Regions from separate parts of the Oribacterium sp. FC2011 genome, predicted to be linked through region 1. Evidence: riboswitches for the same ligand, from Rfam matches in the RefSeq annotation. Region 1 holds a riboswitch; the other holds the start of a gene.
What was found. A riboswitch is a leader RNA that binds a small molecule or an ion and turns the genes downstream of it on or off. The one in region 1 is predicted to bind thiamine pyrophosphate.
Positions count from the first base shown of each region.

Region 1 (12,687 bases):
GCGGGACTGCCCGAGATAATCCATGTAAAAGTGTGTAACATACTCCATCTTCTGACGCCATTCCCATGGAATGCACATGTACTTAGGAATCATTACACGACAATCATAGTAACGCTTATCGATGGTCTTAGGAAGAGAACCAACAACATCGGCAAGTCCGCCGGTTTTGATAAAAGGAACAGACTCCGATGCAAGCATCAATACATTCTTCATATTTTTGCAGCCTCCCAACTTGTATTATGTGGTTGTTGTATCATCTTATTTAACTTAAGAATTAACACAATATAACTTCTTTTATTATACTTCTTTCAATGTGTCATTAGCAAGGTTTTTAAGCTCCCTGGCATTGGCAAGAACAGCATCTGTAACTCTTCCTCCGGCAAGAAGTCTTGCAAGCTCCATGACAGATTCATCATCTGTAAGTCTTCTGATATCTGTATGGGTATGTCCGTCCTCGGAAAGCTTTTCGATACAGAAATGAACACCTGCTTTTGCCGCGATCTGAGGCAGATGGGTTATCAATATAACCTGATGATTCTGTGCTATCTTTTTAAGCTTTTCAGATACCTTCTCTGCCGTTCTTCCGGAGATACCGGTATCAATCTCATCGAAAATAAGAGTAGGTATCTCATCTGTATCAGCCAGCACTGTTTTTATGGAAAGCATGATGCGGCTCAGCTCACCGCCGGATGCAACTTCACTTAAAGGTCTCACCGGTTCTCCCGGGTTCAGGCTGACAACAAAATGTACCTCATCCTTTCCGTTGGAGCCGGGTTCCTTCAGCTCTGAAAATGCCATATCAAAACGAACATCCAGGAATCCCATTTCAGTCATCTCGGTACGTATCCTGTCACACAGTATCTCTGCACCTTTTTTTCTTTTCGCTGTCAGCTCTTCGCAAAGCTTTAAAAGTTCTGTTTCGGATTTTTTCAGTGCCTTTTGGCACTTCTCTCTTTCCTCATCATAATCTTCCAGTAATCTGAGTCTTTCCTGTTTCTTTACGAGAGCAGCTTCGGCTTTTTCGACTGTGCCGCCATACTTCGCCATAACTCCCCGGATATAATCAAGTCGCTCTGTGATCTCCTGAAAGTCTTCCTCGTCAAAATCATTATTATCGAGATAATGATCTAGGTCCCTTATGGTATCTTCGGAAATTGACTGAAGGTCATAAAGACTGTCACTTATGTTCTGCAGACTATCATCATAATTTAATGCATCCTGTATGGACTTTATGGCTGTACTGAAATCAACCTCATCCATTACAGCTCTTGCCTTCTGAACAGAACCGTAGATTTTTTGTATATTCTGGTATTTCTTGTATTTCTGGGACAGCTCCTCTTCTTCGCCTTCCTTAAGTTCTGCCTTCTCGATGTCATCGATTTCAAACTTAAGGAAATCCAGTTCCCGGAGTCTTTCGGCTTCGTTCATATCAAAACCCGAAAGCTTATCCTTTAGCGCGGTGTATTCATGATATTTATCGTTTATGTCTTTTCTTAAGTCCGAAGTATCCTTTATCTGGAAATCATCAAGGACCTTAAGATGATAACCATCCCTTAGCAAAGACTGGTGTTCATGCTGTCCGTGAATGTCTATCAGAAGTTCGGCAACCTTCCTAAGCTTCGAAAGAGTTGCGGTTTCATCATTAATCTTAATCTCCGACCTTGTGTTGGAGATCTTTCTTTTGATGATTATCTGGCCGTCCTCCGGCTCAACATCAAGAGCACGCATCTCTGCTTCCTGATGTTTACTGAGCCCTCCGAAAACCATTTCGACGAAGCCGGATTCCTTTCCGCTTCTGATCATATCCTTGCTTCCTTTGGAACCAAGACACAGATTTATGGATCCAATCAATATGGACTTACCTGCACCGGTTTCACCTGTAAGGATATTGAGCCCCGGTCCGAACTCAACCTCCGCAGAATCAATCAGTGCAAGATCTTTTACATGTAGATGATATAGCATTTTGTCTCCTCTTTTCAGTTGATTTATCATCCGTAAATATCATAAGAAATCAGCCCATTATTTCCTGGATACGTTTCTTTATGTCTTCCGCATCCTGGGCATTTTTCATGGCACACATAATGGTATCATCTCCCGCAAGTGTACCGACGATCTTCTCAAGTCTGAACTGGTCCAATGCCGCAGCAACTGCATTGGCCATGCCTGACATGGTACGGATAACCAGAAGGTTTCCTGCTGTATCCATGCTCATGAGAGCTTCCCTCAGAACCCGTATATATTTCTCAGAGTATACCTGTTCCTCTTTTTCGATGATCTGGTAGTACTGGACTCCGTCATTGCCCGCAACCTTACTGAGCTTAAGCTCCTTAATATCTCTTGATACAGTTGCCTGAGTAACCTTATATCCTTCTTTTATCAGAATATCCGCAAGCTCTTCCTGTGTACCTATGCGCATGCGACCAACAAGCTCAATTATTTTCTGGTGCCGTGATTTCTTCATCTCAGCTCTCCTTCGTCTGCTTTATCCCGATAGTTTCTGTTATTGTTTAATGGTCAGCGTTCACTGTCCAGCTTTTCCCTTAGAGTCTCAAGGAAGCTTCCTTCTCTTAGTTTTATAAGGGTTGTAAGCTCATTTGCTTTACGTACGGTAACGAGATCACCTTCCTGAAGCTCTATCACATGCTCACCGTCAAAGGCCACCATCTCTCCGTGGGATTCGATGGTAATCTCTATACGGCTTGAAGACGGTAACACAACTGGTCTGCTGCTCGTACTGTGGGCACATATGGGAGTCATGATGATCACCGGTGATCCCGGTGCCACTATAGGTCCTCCTGCAGAAAGATTGTAGGCTGTTGAGCCTGTGGGGGTGGCAAAAAGAATTCCGTCCGCTATATAGCTGCTTAAAAACTTCCCGTCACAGACAACCGAAAACTTAGAGACCATGATGCCTTTACTGCGGGTGATTAGTATTTCGTTAAGTGCGGTTCCCCTGCCTATGACTTCACCGTTACGTCTGAGACTTCCGTGGAGCATTCCTCTTACATCTCTCAGATAATCATGTCTTATAAGTCTGTCCAGAGCTTCCGGTATCTGTTCCTTTGTGGATACTTCAGTGAGATATCCCAGGTGCCCTGCATTGATACCAAGCATAGGGGTATCCTGGCCTCTCAGTACTCCGGCAATCCTCAGCATGGTGCCGTCCCCGCCGATGCTGACAATGGCATCAGCATCATTGAAATCGTCTCTTGTGTAATTTTCCTGAAGAAGGGCCCTGTGATGAACTCCCCTTGAATCAAGGTACTCTTCTACAGTCTTCAGAAAATCCAGAGCTTCTGTTTTACTTTTATTCACAACCAGTATTACATTCATGTTAGTCTCGTTTATTATCAGATCTGATTTAGCTTGGCAGTCCCCTGAGATTTTTGTTCTCAGGAAGTATTCTTCAAGCCAGAGTTACAGTGTATTATTTTTTTATGTCCGGCAAATCATATGAAGTATCAACAATCACTTTATGTCCGGAATATCGTGTGACGCATCAATAATCACTTTATGTCCAGCATATCATGTGACGCATCAACGATCTTTACTGCCTCATCATGAAGCCATGTAAGATCTGTTTCTTCGCTTTCCCCGGGCACAAGTTCCGCAAGATACTCGATATTGCCTTCAGGTCCTTTTATGGGGCTGAAGGTAAGTCCTTTAAGAACGAAACCTATGGAGTAGGCAAAGGACAATGTCTTTTCAATAACTTCTGTGTGTACCTTTTTATCCCGCACAACTCCCTTTTTCCCAACCTGGTCTCTTCCGGCTTCGAACTGGGGCTTGATAAGGCAGACCACCTGGCAGTCATCATTGATAAGTGTCTTAACAACGGGAAGCACCAGCTTCAGACTTATAAAACTCACATCGATGGAAACAAGGCTTGCCTTCTCGCCGAGATCTTCAGGTGTCACATACCTGATGTTGGTTTTTTCCATACATACGACGCGTTCATCATTCCGGAGCTTCCAGTCAAGCTGTCCGTGTCCCACGTCTATGGCAAATACCTTTACTGCTCCGTTCTGAAGCATGCAGTCTGTAAATCCTCCGGTGCTGGCGCCTATGTCGAGGCATACCTTTCCTTCGCAGGAAACACCGAATTCTTTAATAGCTTTTTCAAGTTTAAGTCCTCCTCGCGAAACATATGGAAGGACATTTCCTCTTACTTCAATTGAAACCTCAGGATCAAATGTTGTTCCGGCCTTATCTTCCTTTTGTCCGTCAACATATACGATTCCTGCCATTATCGTACGTTTTGCTTTTTCTCTTGATTCCGCAAGACCCTTATTTACAAGCAAAACATCCAGTCTTTCTTTTTTCAATATTATCCCTCTTCCTCACATCCGAAATCAATGATGCCCTTTTCACTCAGAAGCTTCATGACTGATTCACTGTCAATCTGAAGTCCTTCCCTGAGCTTTGTAACATTACCATGCTCTACATATTTGTCGGGAAGGGTAATTGTGACAACTTTTGTTCCGGGATGATTCTCATGAACATAAGCCTCAACCTGTATGCCAAAGCCGCCTTGCTTGACATTTTCCTCAAGTGTAACTATGACCTTATGATCCTTGACAAGTTCATCGATCACATGGGTATCTATGGGTTTTACAAAACGGGCATTAATGAGAGTCAGATCATAGCCTCTTTTTATCGCCTTATCTCTGATATGTTCGGCGGTGGAAACCATGGAACCTGCCGCAAAAAGGGCAATGTCTTTTCCTTTAAATATTATCTCTGACCTGCCATACTCTATAGGCTCCTTAAACTCACTGAGACCCTGATAAGCCACGCCTCTCGGATACCTGATGCTTATAGGAAGAGGATACTTCATGGCAAATTCCATCATCATCTCAAGTTCACCTGCATTCTTAGGTGCCATCACAGTCATGTTAGGGATGGATGTAAGGAAACTGTAGTCAAAAATACCCTGATGAGTCTCTCCGTCAGAACCCACAAGACCTGCTCTGTCAATGCAGAAAACCACAGGGAGCTTCTGAAGACAGACATCATGAACTATCTGATCGTAGGCCCTCTGCAAAAAGCTTGAGTAAACCGCAAATACAGGCTTAAGTCCGTTGGAAGCCATGCCCGCAGCGCTGGTTACAGCATGCTGCTCAGCTATACCCACATCAAAAAATCTGTTGGGGAACTCCTCGGAAAATCTGGTGAGTCCGGTACCATCCGGCATAGCTGCAGTGATTCCGACAATCTTCTTATTGTCCTTTGCAAGCTCACATATTTTGTCTGAGAATACTTCTGTGTAGGTCTTTCCTCCGTTTGAGAGAGGCTTCCCGGTATTAACATTGAAAGGAGAAACCCCGTGATATCTTGCAGGGAATCTTTCCGCAGGTTTATAGCCCTTGCCCTTCTTTGTGATCACATGAACAAGGACCGCATGATTGATGCGTTTTGCCTCATTAATGGTGCGTTCAACCTCTTTTATATTGTGGCCGTCTATAGGACCGAGGTAAGTGATACCCATATCCTCAAAAAGCATTCCCGGAATAACCAGCTGCTTAAGAGAGTTTTTTGCCTGCTGTATCTGATGAACGAGGGCTTCACCAACCACAGGAACTTTCAAAAGAGTTCCTCCCACATCAACCTTCAGACGGTTATACCCGCTGGCAGAACGAAGACCGTTGAGATACTTAGACATTCCGCCTACATTTTTGGATATAGACATCTTGTTGTCATTGAGAACAATTATAAAATTTTTCTTCATGCGGGAAGCATTGTTGAGACCTTCGTAGGCGAGACCACCGGTGAGTGAACCGTCTCCTATAACGGAAACCACTGTATAGTTTTCACCTTTTATATCTCTGGCTTCAGCGATACCCATACCGGCAGAAATGGAGGTGGAACTATGTCCGGTTCCGAAGCAGTCGTAAGGACTTTCTGCACGTTTCGGAAATCCGCTTATTCCATGGTACTGTCTGAGCCCGTCAAAATCGTCCTTTCTGCCGGAAAGGATTTTATGAGTGTATGCCTGATGTCCGACATCCCATACTATCTTATCCTTAGGAAGGTCAAGTGCTCTGAATAAACCTATGGTCAGCTCCACTACGCCGAGATTTGACGCAAGATGTCCGCCGTACTCAGATGTTTTTTCTATTATGAATTTTCTGATTTCGGATGCAAGCTGCTGAAGCTCCTTATCATTTAGCTTCTTAAGATCAGCAGGTCCGTGTATATCATCAAGTAACATTTCGATAACTTTCTTTTATTTTTTACGATGGATCAAAAGATCTGTAAGTGAAATGAGGAAGGCCCGGGCGTCTTCATTGACACCCTCTAACTCTGTGAAACTGTCAATAGCTTCATGGGAAAGTTTTTTCACCTCAGCTCCGGCTTTTTCAAGTCCGTAAATGGAAACATAGGTGGTTTTCTGATTTTCTTCATCAGAATGTATAGGTTTTCCAAGTTCTTCCACTGTACTTGTTTCGTCTAAAACATCATCCTGTATCTGGAAGGCTACGCCTATCTTTTCGCCGATACCGGAAAGCTTTTTCAGATCATCCTCCGAAGCTCCCCCGAGTTCTGCTCCGATCATAAGAGCGCACTGGAGAAGTGCACCGGTCTTTAATCTGTAAATGAACATAAGCTGCTCATCACTTAAGGCTTTTCCTGTCATCTCTACATCAACTGACTGGCCGCCCAGCATTCCGTAGATACCGGATTTACCGGAAAGGATATTTACGGCTTTCACAAATGCCTGAGAGGATTCCGCCAATGTTTCGGCCGGGACATCAGTCTCTCCTGATCTCACTTTTTTAAGCTGCCGGTCAAATACCCCGGAAACCAGTTCAAAGGCGTAGAGTGTCAGTCCGTCTCCTGCAAGAGTACCCATATCCTCCCCATACTTATACCAGGTAGACTCCCTTCCTCTTCTGTATTTATCATTATCCATGCATGGAAGGTCATCATGACAGAGGCTGAAAGTGTGGATCATCTCCAGCGCAGTCATAAAGGAATGAACCACCGGGAGAAGGAACTCGTATTTTTCATTGCTCATCATATCTTTATAAAGCTCAAAGCTTTTCAGCATTAGCATGGGTCTTATGCGTTTTCCGCCTGCCTCAACTGAATAATCCATGGCATCGATAACAAGCTTCTGGAGGCCCTCCCGCTCAGGAAGATATGACTCTATAATTTCATTTATATTCTTAACTGTAAGCTCAAATTCATGAGAGAATTCCATCTTCATCCAACACCTTTACCTGTTTTTCAATCTTATCGATACTTAGAGAAGCCTCCTTCAGAAGAGACACACCTTTTTTATACATTTCAAAGGTCTTCTCAAGGCTGTCTTCTGTTTCCATACTTTCAAGGATCTCATCAAGTTCCGAAAATACTTCATTTAAAGGTTTTTTATTTTCATCAGCCTCAACGCCATTTACATAAGGATTTTTCTTTTTCACCGGCATACATCGTTCCTCCCGGAAAATCTTATTGATTTAAAAACGTAAATTCTTTCTGTCACATTCAACATTTTTAATTAACAAACGTTAATCACCTTTACAGATCAGGATTCATTAACAGATTCAATTCTGCTCTTGATGCTGCCGTCCTTCAAGGTTGTTGTGATAACTGAGCCAATGCTTACATCTTTCACACTTGAAACCTTGCCTCCGTCTTCATTTTGAAGATATCCGTAACCTGAGGATAGCTTACGTAAAGGACTTACCGCTTCAAGCTTTTCAGTATGGATCAAAAGTCTGTGTTTTGATTTCTCAATACTCTGCCTCATGACAGAAGGCAGATGTTCATAATCTCTGAGTCTGTTTCTTGACTTTAGCAGGCGGTCTCTCATGATGTTTTTAAACTCATCATAATCCTTTAACCGTTCTTTTTCGTCGGTCAGTTTATCCTGCATAAGCTGCTTCAGCTCATTTTTATACAGTATCTCCCTCTTTTGATACTCGCTGAGAATAGACTTGGGACTATGCTGATTGATCTTCAGCTTATACATGGAAAGCTTTTGGCGTTCATCCAGAATATGCTCTGACATGGAAGCATCCAGAGTTGCCCGGTAACCTGAAAGATCATTAAAAAGTTTATCAAGATCAAATACAGCCAGTTCGGCTCCAGCACTGGGGGTTGGAGCTCTCAGATCAGCAACAAAATCGGCAATTGTGGTATCTGTTTCATGACCTACAGCACTAATCACAGGTGTGTCGGCATCAAATATTGCCTGTGCCACTATTCTTTCATTAAATGCCCAAAGGTCCTCGATGGAGCCTCCGCCTCTTCCGACGATAATGACATCAAGTCCCATAAGATCCAGAGTTTTAATGCCTCTGACTATAGACTCGGCGGAACCTTCGCCCTGAACCTGTGCCGGATACAGAGTGATATCTACATATGGATTACGTCTTTTCGCAATCTGAATGATATCTCTTACAGCTGCACCGGTCTTGGCAGTAACCACACCTATCTTTCCGGCATATTGGGGAATCGGTTTCTTATACATTTCATCAAACATCCCCATTTCGGAAAGTTCTTTTTTCAGCTGTTCAAACTTTACATAGAGATCTCCAAGTCCGTCTGCGGTGAAGCTTTTGGCATAAATCTGATAACTTCCGCCCTTTTCATATACACCTACATTTCCGGTGCAAAGGACACTCATGCCATCCTCTAACTTAAACTGAAGCCCCGCACGATCTCCGGCAAACATGATGCCGGAAATCTGCGAAGCTGTATCTTTTAAAGTAAAGTAAATATGACCTGAAGAATGATATTTCAGATTTGATATCTCGCCTTTTATGGTAATGCCTGAAAGGGCAAAATCCTGAGCGAACATATTGGCAATATAGCGATTCAGCTGTGATACTGAATATGCTCGATTCGGCTTATTCATAACTTACTTATTATTCTTATTGATAAGGATATGAACACTCTTACCTTCCGAAGACTTCTTTTCTGTTATCTCGCCCTGAAGCTTACGGGGAGCTTTTTCTACTCTGGTAGACTCACGGCTGCCATCAACAAGTCTTGCAAGAACTCCGTTAACGAAAGATCCTGATTCGTTACCACCATACTTTTTAGCAAGCTCTATGGCTTCGTTTATAGCTACCTTCTCGGGGATGTCGTCATCATAGCTTATCTCATAAAGCGCGAGACGTATGGCTGTAAGATCAGTTTTTGTCATACGGTCTGTCTTCCAGCCTTCAGCTGATGAATTGATCCTTTCATCAAGTTCAGGAAGCTTATCTACGATCTTTTGTACTGCAGCTTCAAGTTCCTGCTGTTCTTCCTCGGAAACATTCTCAACCCTGAAGAGTACATCGCCGTCTTCATAATCAGGTGAAGCAAAATAGCTCTCCATCTGTGCAGGGATCTCATCTCCGGGATAAAACTGTGTGGAGAAAAGAAGTTTAAATTTGTGATCTCTTTCTTCTCGCTTATTCATATCTGTCCTATCTATATATTATTTCTATATTGCAAATGATTTAGTCATTTGTTTACGATCAATAGTTATACCTTTCGATAGTATAATTTTTGAACTTTACTCTGTGGTGACAACGCCGGAAATCTTAACATTAACATCAAGCACGTTAAGTCCTGTCATGGATTCTATGGCCTGAACAACCTTTTCCTGTACGTTCTTTGATACCTCAGGTATGGAGTAACCATATTTAACATTGAGACTTAAATTTACGGATACATGTCCTTCTTCTATGCTGGTGGTAACTCCCTTACTGAGGTCCTTGATACCCATTCTGGAAATGATCTCACCTGACCATCCTCCGTCCATGGAATCAACACCCTCTGTTTCTGTGGCAGCAATGCCTGCGATGATGGCAACAACCTCATCTGCGATTATCACCTGACCATCATCATCTTTTGAATATACAACGTGAGTCATTCTCTCCTGATTCTGTTCCATTAAGAGCCTCCCTTAAAAGTTGTGCAAATGCACATTTTACAGACATCTGCCTGATTTGTACAGAATATTTTCAGATTTAGGCATAGTCCGACAAATTTTTTTGTAATCTTGCGTCTATGATAGCACAATTCTGTATATTATGCATTAGGGAATCTTTTATACAAAAACCTGACTCCGAATTTATCTTTGATAAGCCGGTGAAAGTATGTGCCGTAGCTTAGACCGTTATATATTCTTTCAGTTTCTCATAGGTCTTGTCTCCTATTCGCTTTACATTTTTTATTTCTTCGATATCCGCAAACCCACCATACTTTTCCCTGTAATCGATAATGTTTTTGGCGGTTGCCGGTCCGACTCCCGGAAGAGATTCAAGTTCCTTCTGAGTGGCACTGTTAAGATTGATGCGATCTCCGGAATCATTATCCGCAGATGCCAGGGTTTCGATATCATCTGATCCATCAGATTCTTTATTATTTTGTACTTTCTCATCCGAGTCTGCATCAATCAATCCTTCCAGACTTTCAACATTTGAGAATTCTTCATCTGCTGATGAAAATTCAGTTGATTCTTTACCACGATTCTTTCCCGAATCTTCATTCTCGGAATCCACTCCGTATCCTTCTTTTTCTATAATAATCTTTGAAGACTTCTGTTCCGAGAAGGCATAGGCTGAATTATCCTTTTCCCTGCCTTTGGTCACATACCATAGTCCGCATAATACCATCAAGCCTATAATTATCAGTTGTTTTACTTTCTCGAGTTTTTTTTGCAGTTTATATTTATTCTTTTCAGTCATATATTTTATTCACTTTCTTTATATTAAATATTACTTTTATGCAACCAGATTTAACTTGACAGTTTTTCCTCATAGCTTATAATTTCTATGTAAACGCTAGGGGCGCTTTTGCTGAGATGATCTAAGGATCAACCCTTTTTACCTGATCAGGTTAGTACCTGCGTAGGGAAGCAAATATCTGACTATCCATGTCCGGATAGTAGTCTGCCCCTCCATTTTAAGGAGGTTTTTTTTATGTCAAAAAATGTCAGAACACTCGCTTACTGTGCGCTTTGCATCGCACTGGCTACCGTAACTTCAATGATCAAGGTCTTTGAATTTCCTACGGGCGGAGCTATCACTCTATGTTCCATGCTTTTCGCAACTCTTCCGGGTTTTCTTTTCGGACCTGTAGTCGGTCTCGTTTCCGGTGTAACTTATGGAATTCTCCAGTTTATTCTGGAGCCTTTTGTTCTTTCACCTGTGCAGGTTATCCTTGATTACATTCTTGCTTTTGGTGCTTTTGGTGTGTCAGGTTTCTTCTGCAGCAGGAAGAATGGGCTGTTCATCGGATATCTGGCAGCCTGTTGTCTTAGATGGTTCTTTTCTTTCTTATCAGGTTGGGTTTTCTGGGGCGAATATGCCTGGAGTGGTTGGAATCCGGCCGCTTACTCTGCGGTTTACAATTTGATCTACATCGGGGCTGAGGCGCTCGTGACTGTTGTGCTGTTGAAGGCCACTTCGGTATTCCATGCGTTTGACAGAGTGAAGGCTACGGTGGCTACGCAGGGTTAGTGATAAACCGGACCTTAAGGGATGTATTGGTGTATTGTAGTACTAAAAAATGATTTTAACAATGTCTGTTTTTAGACTATATATGAATGTGAAAATGCCCGAGCAGTCTGAAAGACCGGCTCGGGCATATGTTTTATTTCTGGATATTTATGGATGCAAATAACAGCACCTAAGAGTAGGCAAGACCACCTTGGTGCTGTTTACATAAATAATCATTAAAGGTTTTTCTGGAGTTTTGTGGCTTCGACGAGGTGCTGGGCAAGGACGGCAGTGGTTACGGTACCTACGCCGCCGGGGACGGGGGTTGCGGCTGAGGCTTTGAGGACGATCTGATCCCAGTCGCAGTCTCCGCAGAGGTTGCCCTGTTCGTCAACGTTAATTCCGACATCAATGACGGTGGCATCTTCTCTGACGTAACCGCTGCTTATTTTTTTGGCTTTACCGATGGCGGCAACTACGATGTCTGCTTCACTGGCAACGGCTTTGATGTTTTCTGTTTTTGAGTGACAGACTGTAACTGTGGCGTTCTCTTTGAGAAGGAGCATGGAGAGGGGTTTTCCTACTACCATGGATCTTCCGATTACGCAGACACGCTTTCCGGCCATTTCGATATTGTAGTCCTTGAGGATTTCCACAACTGCCTGTGCGGTGCAGGGGGCAAATGCATGCTTGTCACCACGCATCACACCGGCAACATTGGCATCTGTAATTCCATCAAGATCCTTTAGAGGATTCATTTTTTTCAGCATTGCCTCTTCGTCTATCTGTGCGGGAAGAGGTCTCATAACAAGGATTCCCTGGATTTCAGGGTCATCATTTATGAAGTCAAAGACTTCCTGGAATTCTTCGTTGGTGCAGTTTGCCGGAAGCTCATAATCCTTTACTTCCAGTCCGTAATCCACAAATCGTTTTTTGATGCTTCTTTCATAGGCGATGTCGTCTTCCTTCTCACCTACTCTCAGTACTGCGAGAGCCGGAAGGATTCCGTTGTACTTTCCCACAAAGTCCAGGCATTCGCCCTTTATTCTGTCTGCAATAAGCTTTCCTCTTAATTCTTTCATTTTTCTCCTTTATATGATAATTATATTGTGCCTGGTTCAGTTTCAGGTCCCGGCATCCTTCTGCAAAACAGAGCTATCTGACCAAAACCCAACCTGTTCAGATTTAACTATCAGCTGAAATCAATTTGTTCCGATTTAATTGTCAGCTGAAATCTACTTTATTT
Region 1 covers NZ_JNJM01000005.1:55,170-67,856, forward strand. The annotation lists gene glgA (glycogen synthase GlgA) at 1-213, opposite strand, end outside; gene recN (DNA repair protein RecN) at 298-1,962, opposite strand; gene argR (arginine repressor) at 2,012-2,461, opposite strand; gene T357_RS0105370 (NAD(+)/NADH kinase) at 2,515-3,333, opposite strand; gene T357_RS0105375 (TlyA family RNA methyltransferase) at 3,507-4,325, opposite strand; gene dxs (1-deoxy-D-xylulose-5-phosphate synthase) at 4,328-6,211, opposite strand; gene T357_RS0105385 (polyprenyl synthetase family protein) at 6,227-7,210, opposite strand; gene T357_RS19035 (exodeoxyribonuclease VII small subunit) at 7,188-7,424, opposite strand; gene xseA (exodeoxyribonuclease VII large subunit) at 7,529-8,863, opposite strand; gene nusB (transcription antitermination factor NusB) at 8,867-9,415, opposite strand; gene T357_RS0105405 (Asp23/Gls24 family envelope stress response protein) at 9,512-9,892, opposite strand; gene T357_RS20045 (ComEA family DNA-binding protein) at 10,110-10,688, opposite strand; TPP riboswitch at 10,777-10,874, shown strand; gene thiT (energy-coupled thiamine transporter ThiT) at 10,923-11,462, shown strand; gene T357_RS0105420 (bifunctional 5,10-methylenetetrahydrofolate dehydrogenase/5,10-methenyltetrahydrofolate cyclohydrolase) at 11,678-12,523, opposite strand; gene T357_RS0105425 (cyclodeaminase/cyclohydrolase family protein) at 12,666-12,687, opposite strand, start outside.

Region 2 (12,687 bases), on a different contig from region 1:
TAAACTCAAGGCTGCCATTTTATGTTTTGCAGAAGCTTTCGGCGACAAAGGCTTTATTAACTGGCTTTCTGCCAAGGTTTCTTTCCCCTGGTCCATGATTGATAAGATCACTCCCGGTCCCGACGCATCTATCGCCAAGCTTCTGTCTGATGACGGACTTGATCAGGATACACCTTTTGTTAATGCTGAAGAGCGTGAGTATCTTGTCATCGAGGATGATTTCCCAAACGGAAGACCGTGTCTTGAGAAAGCAGGTATATACTTCACTGATCGCGATACCGTTGATAAGGTTGAACGTATGAAGGTATGCACCTGTCTCAATCCTCTTCATACCACTCTTGCTATATTCGGATGTCTGCTTGGCTACGACAGAATTTCCGATGAAATGAAGGATGCAGACCTTCGTAAACTGGTTGAGAATGTTGGTTATAAGGAGGGGTTGCCTGTTGTAACGGACCCGGGCATCATTAGTCCTAAGGAATTTATCAATACTGTCATCAATGAGAGAATCCCTAATCCGTTCATGCCTGACACGCCTTATCGAATTGCAACAGACACTTCCCAGAAGCTGTCCATACGTTTCGGAGAAACTGTTAAGGCTTATATGAAGTCTGACACTTTGAAGGTATCCGATCTTAAATTCATTCCTCTGGTTTATGCGGGATGGCTCAGATATCTTATGGCTGTGGATGATGAGGGTAATGCTTTTACTCCTTCTCCGGATCCTCTTCTTGAGACATCTCAGGCACAGCTTTCCGGAATGAAACTCGGCGATGAGCCTGATAGCGAGAAGCTTAAGAAATTCCTCAGAAACGAGACTGTCTTTGGCGTTGATCTGGTGGAAGCGGGGCTTTCTGACATGGTCATCCGGTATTTCACAGAGATGGCAAAATGCAAAGGCGCTGTCAGAACTGTGATAAACGTGCTATGAAACTTTATTAAAATGGTCGGTAAGCAGTTTAGTAAGTGCTTACCGACCATTTTAATACTCCTCGGTAAAGCTGATGACACGTAGAGGAGCAGAATAAACGACAAAGAATATAAAAGCCTCATTGCTGGAATATTGCGTGAGCCGGTGCCTAGCGCTTGCATTTTTTGTCCCATTTCAAGCAACAAAAGCCACTACCCCGACGCTAACTACAGCCAGGGCCAAATCCCGGACATGAAGCTTTGGAATATCATGGTAGGTTCTTTCGGCCTCACCAGAGAACCCCTTTGATTCCATAGCCATGGCAACGCTCTCGGACCACCGGACGCTGTTAACCAGCATGGTGAAAAGAATCTTCGGGCGAAGGCTGAACCCGGACATATTTCTGACCCTAAAGGCGGTTTGAACAGTCCTAAGCTCATTCCTCATCATGGGCAAAAGATAAAATGCTGCAAGAATGCCATAAGCAAATTTAGGCGGAAGTCGCAGCTGATGCATGAGACTTCTGACAAAATATTCTCCATCGGTAGTCAACGAGAACAATATCCCCATCCCGGCATAAGCCAGGAGTCTCGTTGCAAGCTGAAGAGCTGTGACCATATTGCCTGAGGTCGCCAGTACTTCAAGCTGCTCTTTAGAAATATCAAATATTGTTTTTATGGAAATGTCGCTGTTTCTCGAGTAAAACATTCCCATGATAAATAATCCGAATGCTGCAATAAATGCAGGTAACAGAAAAGCAAATATTTTACCGGGCTTTACATCGGAAAAAAGCAGCATTCCAATAACAAATGAAATAAAAACAATAATATTAAGTTTAGTGTTATTTCGAACAGTCAAAATAAAAACGCACAAAAACACGGTGATCATTTTCACTGAAGGGTTCCATTTTTCCAACATAAAACTCTAAACCTCATTTCATAACGCCACTTTTTAACGCCCTAATATTCTTTAATCCTCATAACTACACAGACTAAAAAAAATGTTAAAGTATGGCCTGTATTTTAAACTCCTGGGGCATCGGGCATCTTTAGCAACTTCCTGTTCTCAAGTTTGTAGATACAATCTGAATATTCCAGGGCAAGCTTTCTGTCATGAGTAATAAAGATTACAGTAAGTTCTTCCCTCTCTACTTTATCCGCCACGCTATCCATAATGGCCACTGTGGACAAATGATCCTGTCCGTAAGTAGGTTCATCCAAAAGAAGGATCCTTTGTCCTCCGGCAAGAACAGACAAAACCGCAAGTCGTCTCTGCTGTCCCTGACTAAGCATATAGGGGCTGTATCGTCGATAGCTATCCAGCCCAAATTCAGCGAGAAGTTCAATCGCTTTTTTACTGCATTGTTCTTTTGCGATATTTCTGTTCCACTGCCTGATACTTAATTCTATTTCCTCCTGAACATTCTGGGAAATAAACTGGTTGGCAGGATTTTGAAATACTATTCCAATCTTTCTGTATAGCTCTTTACGTCTGCAGTGTGCCAGATTTTCACCTTCTACCTCGATAATGCCGGAGAAACTATGCTGCTTTAATATGGAAAGTAAGGCAGTGGTCTTGCCGCTGCCTGAAGGCCCTAAAATCGCAGTCATTTTTCCCTTCTCAAAAACTGCGCCTGCATCCTCCAGAAGTATCTCTCCCATATCTTTTCTGTTCCATTTGGGGTTTTCCGTACGGATGGTTACATTACTGAATCTTACAGCGAAGTCCCGGGTGTCAACATCTTCTGTTAAAACCTTTTCATCAAAGTTCAATGTTTTTCCCGCAGATTCAGGACCAATCTGACTATTTAGATCTTTCCTTATTAAAACATCAAAAAGAAGACCCATGTCATGAAGAAAATCATGATGAGCCTCAAGATTCTTTTTGTTAATATCTCTTCTCAGCACCTGTCCGCCGGATCCAAGAACGATTATTTCGTCGGCAACGGGAAGCCAGTAGTCCAGTCTGTGATCGATAACCACAAAGGAAAAGCCTGCATCGTGCATCATTTCTATCTGTTTGATAAGGTCCAATGCTGACGACTCGTCAACATTGGCAAAAGGTTCATCAAGAAAAATACAATTACTTTTTATGAGAAAAAGACATGCCAGGTTTGCCTTCTGCTTTTCTCCTCCGGAAAGAATCGATAATGGTTTATCAAGTAATTCTGTTATGCCAAGGTTTTCTGCCGCTTCCTGTATCATTTGATCCATCTCTGATGCCGGAATGCATAGATTTTCCAGGCAAAACTCCATCTCTTTCCTGAGAGTCCGCATACAAAACTGAAGGTCCGGATTCTGAAACATAACTGTGAGATACTTTGCTCTTTCCTGAGGATTCATGTCCGCCACAGGTCTACCGTAAAGCAGTATCCCGCCACCCTCAAGAAAACCTCCATTTTCCGGGTACAAGCCGGCGGAAACCGCTGCCATAGTGCTTTTCCCGCAGCCGCTCCGCCCGGTTATAACCGTTATCCTTTTATCACTTATGCTGAGGGACAAATGATCAAGAATATTTCTTTTCCCGTGAGGATTGTATCGAAATACCACGTCCCTGAGTTCCAGCATACAGCTTTTTTCTTCTGTCATCATGCAATCCCGGTTAATTCATAAAGGTCCGTATCCACAGCATCAGCCACAGCATATCCCTTGAGCATTCCCGCCTTAACAAGGCCCTTGGTCAATGCAGGCACCAGAAGTCCGTCAAAGAGAACAGCACTGACTATACGGACACCCAGCATCAGCAAAAGAACAGGAACCGCAATCCGGTTATAGCCGCTGATGATCAGATTGTAGATCATTGTAAATACAGAGCAAAGAACGGCCGAGGCAATCATGACTGCTGTACTGAAATCCTTATATTTTCTAAGCATTATAATGAGCTCAAAACCAAGGCCCTGAACAATGCCGGATAAGATAATGATAGGACCGAAAAAGTTCCCCTTGAGACATTCCAGTATAGCCGCAAGAAGCTCGGCAATGATGCCGCTGCCGGGTTTACGGAGAATGTAAACACCGAAAGCTCCGGCTATAAAATAAATACCGTAAAACGGTTCATAACCCAGAGATGCAAGGCCGACAGGGGTCAGTAATCCATACAGAAAACCGCCTGCATAGGTACATCCGAGATAAACAACTCCAAATAAAACACCTAAAATCGCTACCAGTAAAACATCCTTTAATTTCCACTCATTCTTATTCTGCATTTTTTTACTCCTTTGTCGGGCTGTTAACGGATAAGGTTACTTCAAAGACATAATGACTGAAGTGCTCACTGCAATAAGTGTTCACGTAATCAAAATATGAGAAAAGGTCATGCACATCAGCTTTTAACACAGTACAGTAATGTGTGGATCTGTCGTAAATGCCTAAATCTATGGCATGATTTACAACTGTTGCAATGTGCTCCATGTAGTTTTGGATACCCATGGGATAAAGTGCGATCTTACAGTCTGCCGGAAAATGAATATCTTTGATCCGTGGTTCATTCTGTAAAACATCATCCTCTGCCAGGGTTACGTCAGCATTAACATCCCCGGGACAGCCTCGGGAAAAAGTCATTTCCATGGTCATGTGGACTCCCTCGGTAAAGGCATTGACAAAGCAGGCTTTCACCGCATCCTCAACATGGATCTGTTTTCCCCGGTATACCGTTGAAAGTCTTCCGGTGTCCTGCCAGATTTTGGAAGTGTCGGTTTTCTGAAGAGCCCCCAGAATGATGGAAATGTACCTGTCATCCATGATATTCAGGGCGAAACGACAGCCTGTGATCTTAACAGATTCCGGTGACAGGGCGCAGCCGCAGCCACAATCAGAGTTCTGCTGTGAACCGTAAGTTACATAATGTTTTTCTTCTGGATTTTGTGACATAAAAAAACCTCCGGTTATTTATTTCCCGGAGGTTTCTGAATCAAACATATAGACCTGTATTTAGAAAACCAGTTTCTGTTGAAAACTCGTCTCTACAAATATCGCTACCTACGCTGCCATTATGCAGATCAGGTTAAACGGGTCTAATCTCAGCCTGTATCAGGCACCCCGGGATTATTGATTCAAATGTAACATTAAATTGTTAAGTATTCAACCATTATTTAAGACTTAAATATATCATTATTTAAGTCTTAAATATATCTTACAGAGCCAAAGGGGACGGATCACTTACGAGAACCGTCCCCTTTGGATATATAAATCAGTATTCTGATGTGATATCGGTAAAAGCATCGATATGATTTCCGCTGACTTTAACCTTAAATATGTCATTCTGGCGTAAAGAACCATTATTGCAGAGACGTGCAAACCACTGTAACGCAGTATCTCCCGGTTGATATTCAGGAAGAGTCGTGGCAGGATCAGTATACTTATATTCAAATACGGTATTTGAATCTACGATATATTCACCTCTGCTTACCGCATCAAGAATACGTACATATTCATCAGGATTATATACACGGCCATAGGCTACTGCCATTATGCGGTATCTGCTTCCGTCAAGAACTACTTTATTGCTATTCAGGGATGTCAGATCTAACCATCTTGCAGAATCAAGATCGGTTGGAATACCCGGGGTTGATGCATTCGCCGTCTTGGTGCGAACAACACCGTCCACAATCCATGCACCGTTTGAATCTACTTCCCAGCCGTTAGGTGTAGTTGTATTTATGAGACAGTAACCATCTTCATCAAAATAGTAACACTCTGAAATACCGTCATTGTTTCCGTCTATCCACTGCCAGGTGTTCTTAGGATATGAACCGTTTCCTTCGTCATACCTCCAACCCCTGGAATCATTTTTCCATGTTCCGGCCATTGCTGTAAAACCCGCTAATATTGTCAATAAAAAAAATGCTGCTGCCAATCTTGTTTTTCTCATACCATCTATCTCTTTTCTTCTGCACGCTTACAAATAAATAATAACACATACTATTAAATAGTAAATTATTCTGCAATTTTTCACTAATTTTTTCACCTTATCTCTACGTTTTTTGATTTACCAGGATTCTAAGGGGAAGATTCCCGCCGCAAAAACCCTCATCGCCAAGAAAAAAGAAGAACTGATGCTGAAAGAACTCGAAGAAACCGGCTCCATGACCCAGACCATGGTTTGGAACCGCCTAAAAGGTAACAGTTCAGCCTGTTAACCATGGTGTACGAATGAGTAGTAGATATTCAAGTTCTGCTGCTCCATGACCCAAAACTCTAAAATCCGGATATGAGTCATTGTTAAGTCCGATTCTACATGACCCATATCACCAAAACGCCAGATATGAGTCAATGCCAAGTCTGATTCTACATGACTCATATCCCCGTAAAGCAGATTATGAGTCAAGCAAAAGCCTGGTCCACCGGCTGAACTGTTACCCTAAAAGAGATTGGATGTACAATAATAGTTTAAATTCCCTCTTGACATTTGCCTGACGTGGTGCTAACCTACTGATGTTCAATTCAGTATGTTACTGTTCGCAGGCATTCACTGTACATAAAACGTGTTCTATGTTTATGTGGTGAAGTGTCTGTTTTTTTATGCCCCCGCGTAAACGCGGGGGCATTTTTTGTACATGAAGTCCTGAACCGAACGGATAAATCAAGGAGGATCTATGAAAGACAACATTTTTTCAGTTTTACAGCGTGTAGGACGAAGCTTTATGCTTCCTATCGCCATGCTTCCGGTTGCAGGCCTTTTACTTGGACTCGGCAGCAGTTTCACAAACCCAACCACTATTGCCACCTATCATATGGAGGCACTTCTCGGAAGCGGTACTCCGCTTAATGCACTTCTTAACATTATGAACGCTGTTGGAAGTGCCATCTTCGGTAACCTTCCCCTTATCTTTGCAGTTGGTGTTGCCATCGGTATGGCAAAGAAGGAAAAGGAAGTTGCAGCCCTCGCTGCCATGATCGCTTTCTTCGTAATGAACATCACCATCGAAGCCATGCTCAACATCACAGGAATGATCGTTGACGGTGCGGTTGCAGAGGGTGTTCTTGAAGGAACGGTAACAAGCATCGTTGGTATCAATACCCTTCAGATGGGTGTGTTCGGCGGTATCATCGTAGGTCTCGGAGTTGCGGCTCTTCACAATAAGTTCTATAAGATAGAGCTTCCCGCAGCCATCTCCTTCTTCGGTGGTTCACGTTTCGTACCTATCGTTTCAACATTTGCCTATATCGGAGTGGGTATCCTCAGCTTCTACCTCTGGCCATTCGTTCAGAAGGGAATCTTCGCTCTCGGTGGTCTCGTAACAGGCAGCGGATATATCGGAACACTTATCTTCGGTCTCATCAAGCGTGCACTCATCCCATTCGGACTTCACCATGTATTCTATATGCCCTTCTGGCAGACAGCCGTTGGCGGACAGATGGAAGTTGCAGGAAAGCTTGTTCAGGGTGGTCAGAACATTTTCTTTGCTCAGCTTGCAGATTCACAGCATGTTGCTCACTTCAGTGCAGATGCTACAAGATACTTCTCCGGAGAGTTCATTTTCATGATCTTCGGTCTCCCGGGTGCAGCCCTTGCCATGGTTCGCACTGCAAAGCCTGAGAAGCGCGGTCAGGCCGCAGGTCTTCTTCTCTCAGCCGCTCTTGCATCAATGTTTACAGGTATCACAGAGCCTATCGAGTTCTCATTCCTTTTCGTTGCACCTATGCTTTTCGTAGTACAGGTTATACTCGCAGGTTCAGCATACATGATCGCACATATGCTCAATATCGCAGTTGGTCTCACCTTCTCAGGCGGACTTCTCGACCTGTTCTTCTTCGGTATCCTTCAGGGTAACGAGAAGACAAGCTGGATGCTTATAATTCCTGTAGGTATCATTTACTTCCTGCTTTACTACTTTATCTTCAGCTTCCTTATCAAGAAGTTTGATCTTAAGACACCGGGTCGCGAAGATGACGATCAGGAAACACGTCTCTACAGCAAGAAGGATTATCTTGCAAAGAAGGACGGTGAAAACTCAGACGTTACAGATGAAAAGAGCGACCTTATCATGAAGGGTCTCGGTGGTAAGGCAAATATTTCTGACGTTGACTGCTGCGCTACCCGTCTTCGTGTAACAGTTAAGAAGCCTGAACTTGTAAATGATGGTATGCTCAAGGCTTCAGGCGCATCAGGTGTTGTACATAAAGGTACAGGCGTACAGGTTATCTACGGACCTTCAGTTACTGTTGTAAAGTCAAATCTTGAGGATTATCTCGAGACACAGCCTTCAACAGAGTATCATGGAGATGCTAATGCCAATGCAGAAACATTATCACAGGAAACCGCTTCTGCTTCAGAAAAGACAGTAACTAAAACCATAATTATCGGAAGCCCTCTCAACGGTGAAGCCAAGGAACTTTCAGAGACTCCGGATGAGGCATTTGCCGGCGGCATGATGGGACAGGGTGCATGCATGATTCCGGAAGACGGTACTCTCTATGCTCCCTGCGACGGCGAAGTAACATTTGTTTTTGACACAAAGCACGCTATCGGATTCGAAACCGAGGATGGCATCAACATGCTCTTCCATATGGGTATCGATACCGTTAAGCTTGACGGTCAGGGCTTTACAGTTCTTGTTGAGAACGGTCAGAAGGTTAAGAAGGGTGATCCGATGCTTAAGATGGATCTTGATTTCATCAGCAAGAATGCTCCTTCAACCGCATCTCCTGTTCTTTGCACCGACCTCGATGACAACATGCAGGTTCGTCTCATCAAGACCGGAAAGGTGAATATGGGCGAAGATTTAATTGCTATCGACATTCTCGGATAAAAAACATATAATGGCGATACAGAGCTAAAACCCTGATCAGCTTTAGATTCGAGATTCACAACCCCTTTCAGGAACTGCCTGGGAGGGGTTTTTTAGACGAAGGATAAATATAAACTATGTATCGTGTCAGAAAAGTTTTAAATCATAATTCTATCATTGTTGTGGGTGTTGATAACAATATTTCGGCTGACCCGGAAAATGATGAGGGGCTTAAATCTTATCTGGTTCTCCATAAGGGTATAGGATTCGGTGTAAAGATCTCTGAGAGACTGGACCTTCCCAAAGATGCCTCCATCTACTCACTGGAAAAGACAACGGAACGTGGCAATGCCATGTCCATCGTCAACGCGGTGGATCCTGTATGTCTTGAGATTTCGGATGCTGTTCTTGATGAAGCAGAAAAGGCTTTTGGGAAAGTAGACAGAACCATAGTATTCCCTATGGCAGATCACCTGGCATTTGCTGTCCAGAGAATAAAAAAAGGCGAAAGTATCAGAAATCCTCTGAAGGATGACATTCGCCTTCTCTTTCATATGGAATATCAGGTGGCGGAAACCGTTGCACCTGTTCTGGAGCAAAAATTCGGACTCGTCATAAATGAAGATGAGATCGGATTTATCGCGCTGCACGTTCACTCTGCCATCGTTAATGAAAATGTTGCCAGATCTCTTCAGACCGCACAGATAGTGCGTAACTGTATCTCTTATATAGAAGAAAAGACCGGGCACAAGCTTGAAGTCACCTCCCTCGGATACAACCGTATGATGAATCATATCCGCTATATGGTGACACGCATCGAAACCGGAGAGCTTCTGAAAATGAATCTTAATGATTACATGGAGCTGAAGTATCCGGACACATTTAAACTTTCCGCTGACATCTGCAATCAGATGAGCAGGCTTTTGAAGAAATCGTACCAGGATGCAGAGGTAGGCTACCTTGCAATGCATATAGCAAGGGTTATTGGAGTGGAATGATCCCGGGCACGGGTTAATGTGTCATTTAGTTTGCAAAACGAGTCAAAACCCCGTACCCATAGTTCTCAGGGGACGGGGTTTTTGATTCATTTCAATCCATGATCACCGGACGTATGTAATATATCTTTCCATCCTTATCAAATCCTAAATGGCACATGTATACGCTGTCGCCGTCTTTTATACTTAGCTCCGGTTCAAATTTCAGATTGCCATTTTCATCATACTGTGCCGGTCTGACAGGTATACTATTCTGTGGCACCCAGGAATGAATATAATCCGTAAATTCATGAAGATCCGAAACAACGAAGTCATCCAGACTATAATCATCCTTAAGATGCTCATAATAAAACTCATCAGAAAACTCTGCCATATTATACAGGTTTGATACCTCAGTCGGAGTCTCCGGACCTCCGGTATATATTTCTTCATAGTATGCTCCGACAAGCTTGCCATCCTTATCTTCATAGAATCCGGCATAGGCGTACAGAGTTGGCTGTGTTTCATAGTACTCGTATTCATCGAGAGTTCCTTTTTTACCCAGAGGTTCAAACATGGTATAAAGGAGCACAGGATCTTTTTCGCCCTTCGGAAGGAAATAATAATAGTAGTTAAGGAGACAATAGTACTCTCTCCAGCCTACGTCCTCAAAGGAATCCCTGTGGCTCTGTGCCTTGGTGAAAAATATACCTTCATCAAGTTCCTCGTAATTCTGAATGACATTGGCAACTCCCTTTCCGGAATCCGGGGCCGGATAGTCATACATCATATCTTTAATTCCGTCAGGATAAACAGACTGAGGATCTTCCTCAAAATGAATATCTTCAACCTCTGCATCAAATAACACAGAATCTCCTGCTTCGTTCTCCGTGTCCTGACAGATCGGAACACTTACTTTTGCACTTGTATAGTAGAAATGCCCGGTACCTTCATAGAAATCAAACTGCGCTTCAAGTTTTCCGTTATCTGTCGTAATATCTCCTGAAAATTCCGGATAGGAGATACCGTATTCAGCAAGCTCTGTAAAGTCACACTCTCCAAGCCTGTAGATATTTCCATTGTTGCTGACCTGGACGATTGTATGGATATTACCCTCCTTTTTCTCCAGGAAGTATGCATTATCATCATCCATGGTCAGGAATAAAGCACTATCCTCCGGCTCATAATGAGCGGTGTCTGTATCTATGTCTCCGGTTTCGTAAATATAATATTGCACCTTATATGGATCAAGGGTGTATGTATAGACAACAAAATGCCCGCCGTCAGGAGAAAATCCCCGAATTTCACCGGGGCATATATCTTTATCTTCACCGTCCGGGAGTTCCTTCTTATATACATGACTCATTTGCTCGCCTTCAGCTGAATAATCAGTCACTTTCTGGGAATACAGGATATTGCCATCCTTAAGGTACAAACAGCCATTTCCGCTGTCTTCACAGACAGTGGTTATTCCTTTTTCGGGAGACTTTGGATCAAAGGTGCAAAGGCTTCCCGGAACATATACAGTAGAATTTCTTTGGAACTTTCCCCACATAGCGCCATAGCCCGGGGCCTGTGAAGAATAGTTGCGGAAAAGTATCTGTCCATCATAGTGCACAGCTTCTCCTGACTGCATTTCAGATGCTGCCTTTTCATCACTCTTCTGCTCAGGTGCATCTGCCGGCGCCTCGCTGCTTTCACTGCTATCTTTTACAGATTCCTCTGATGGAGCCCCACCCTGCGCCTCTGTCTCAATCGCTTCTGAAGTCTGATCAGAAACAGTCTCAGCTATTTTTTTATTGCTGCAGGCGACCAACATCATACAAGCTAAAGTTCCTGCTGCCGCTGCATAAATTATTCTTTTCTTCATCTCAATCCCCTGTAAAGGCAAACCTGAAGTTTACCTTTAAAAATTCAGTCTTTTGACAGAGGGTCCAGGCCGTAATCAAAGAGGACAATATCGATTTTTATAACATTATAGTCCTTATGTTCAATGAAATACCTTACAACCGCATCCGTCTGGGAAATAGGAGATAAAGCATATCCCGCGATTCTCAGGAAATCAACGGTCTCATCAAGGTTCAAACGAAGTCCGACAGCCAGTGCAAGCACTTTTTTCTTGGAAGGGTTTACGGTTCCTTTCATGATACGTGAAAAATACTGTTTTGAGATATTGGCAGCCGCATATACTTCGGAATTCCTGAGACCTTTCTTGTTAATGAGTTTCTGCAGGTGTTTTTCGAAGGATTCTTTGTATATGCTCTTCAGCATGTCATCCAGGGTTCCCGAGGAGCCTGCTGCGGGAGCGCCTTTAGCCGAAAATGGTTTGAAAGCCGGTAATCCTGCAGACCTTAAAACACTCGTAAGCCTGCCCGGACCTGCTGCTCCCGGGGCTTCTTTCTCAGGAGCACTTTCATCAGAAACTACTTCGTCAAGTGTTTCCTCGTCAAAACAAACACTTTGGCTGAATACCGTCTGTGATGCACTGTCATATTCATATTCCCGAGACAGAGTTTCCGTAACGTAGTCATCATCAATAAAGCTCTTGACTTCCTCTCCCAACTCTCCGGATATCTTTACTGACTGCTCCTCAAACACAACAAGGATGATTTCCATATCATGTTCTTCCAGGAATTCGGTAAAAGCATTGACTGCGATTTCCATTGCAAGACGCTGAGGGAATTTATACGCTCCCGTGGCAAGTAATGGAAATGCTATCGAATTACATTTATATTCTGCCGCAAGCTGTAAAGATTTATCGTAGCAGGCTTTAAGAAGTTCTGCTTCACCTTCTTTGCCGCCATTCCACCATGGGCCACTTGCATGGATTATGTACCTGGCATCCAGGTCAAAAGCCGGCGTAATGGCAACATTACCCGGTGCCAGGACGCCTATCTTATTCCTCTCGGCAAGGAGTTTATCCTTCCCGGCAGCCAGATATATGGCAGAATCAACACCGCCACCGACCGTTACATTCGGGTTTGCAGTATTCACGATAATATCTGCTTTAACTTTGGTTATATCATTTCTGATTATTTGAAATGGCATAATACTCTTCGTTCACTTTCCTTATT
Region 2 covers NZ_JNJM01000023.1:47,692-60,378, reverse strand. The annotation lists gene T357_RS0115335 (mannitol dehydrogenase family protein) at 1-931, shown strand, start outside; gene T357_RS20520 (energy-coupling factor transporter transmembrane component T family protein) at 1,106-1,828, opposite strand; gene T357_RS0115325 (ABC transporter ATP-binding protein) at 1,933-3,498, opposite strand; gene T357_RS0115320 (ECF transporter S component) at 3,498-4,115, opposite strand; gene T357_RS0115315 (YkoF family thiamine/hydroxymethylpyrimidine-binding protein) at 4,120-4,779, opposite strand; TPP riboswitch at 4,867-4,960, opposite strand; gene T357_RS20515 (hypothetical protein) at 5,099-5,779, opposite strand; gene T357_RS0115305 (PTS sugar transporter subunit IIABC) at 6,504-8,660, shown strand; gene T357_RS0115300 (PRD domain-containing protein) at 8,777-9,637, shown strand; gene T357_RS0115295 (hypothetical protein) at 9,729-11,483, opposite strand; gene T357_RS0115290 (macro domain-containing protein) at 11,528-12,661, opposite strand.
Region 2: linked by a shared signal. The riboswitch ahead of T357_RS0115315 (YkoF family thiamine/hydroxymethylpyrimidine-binding protein) and the one ahead of thiT (energy-coupled thiamine transporter ThiT) in region 1 are both predicted to bind thiamine pyrophosphate.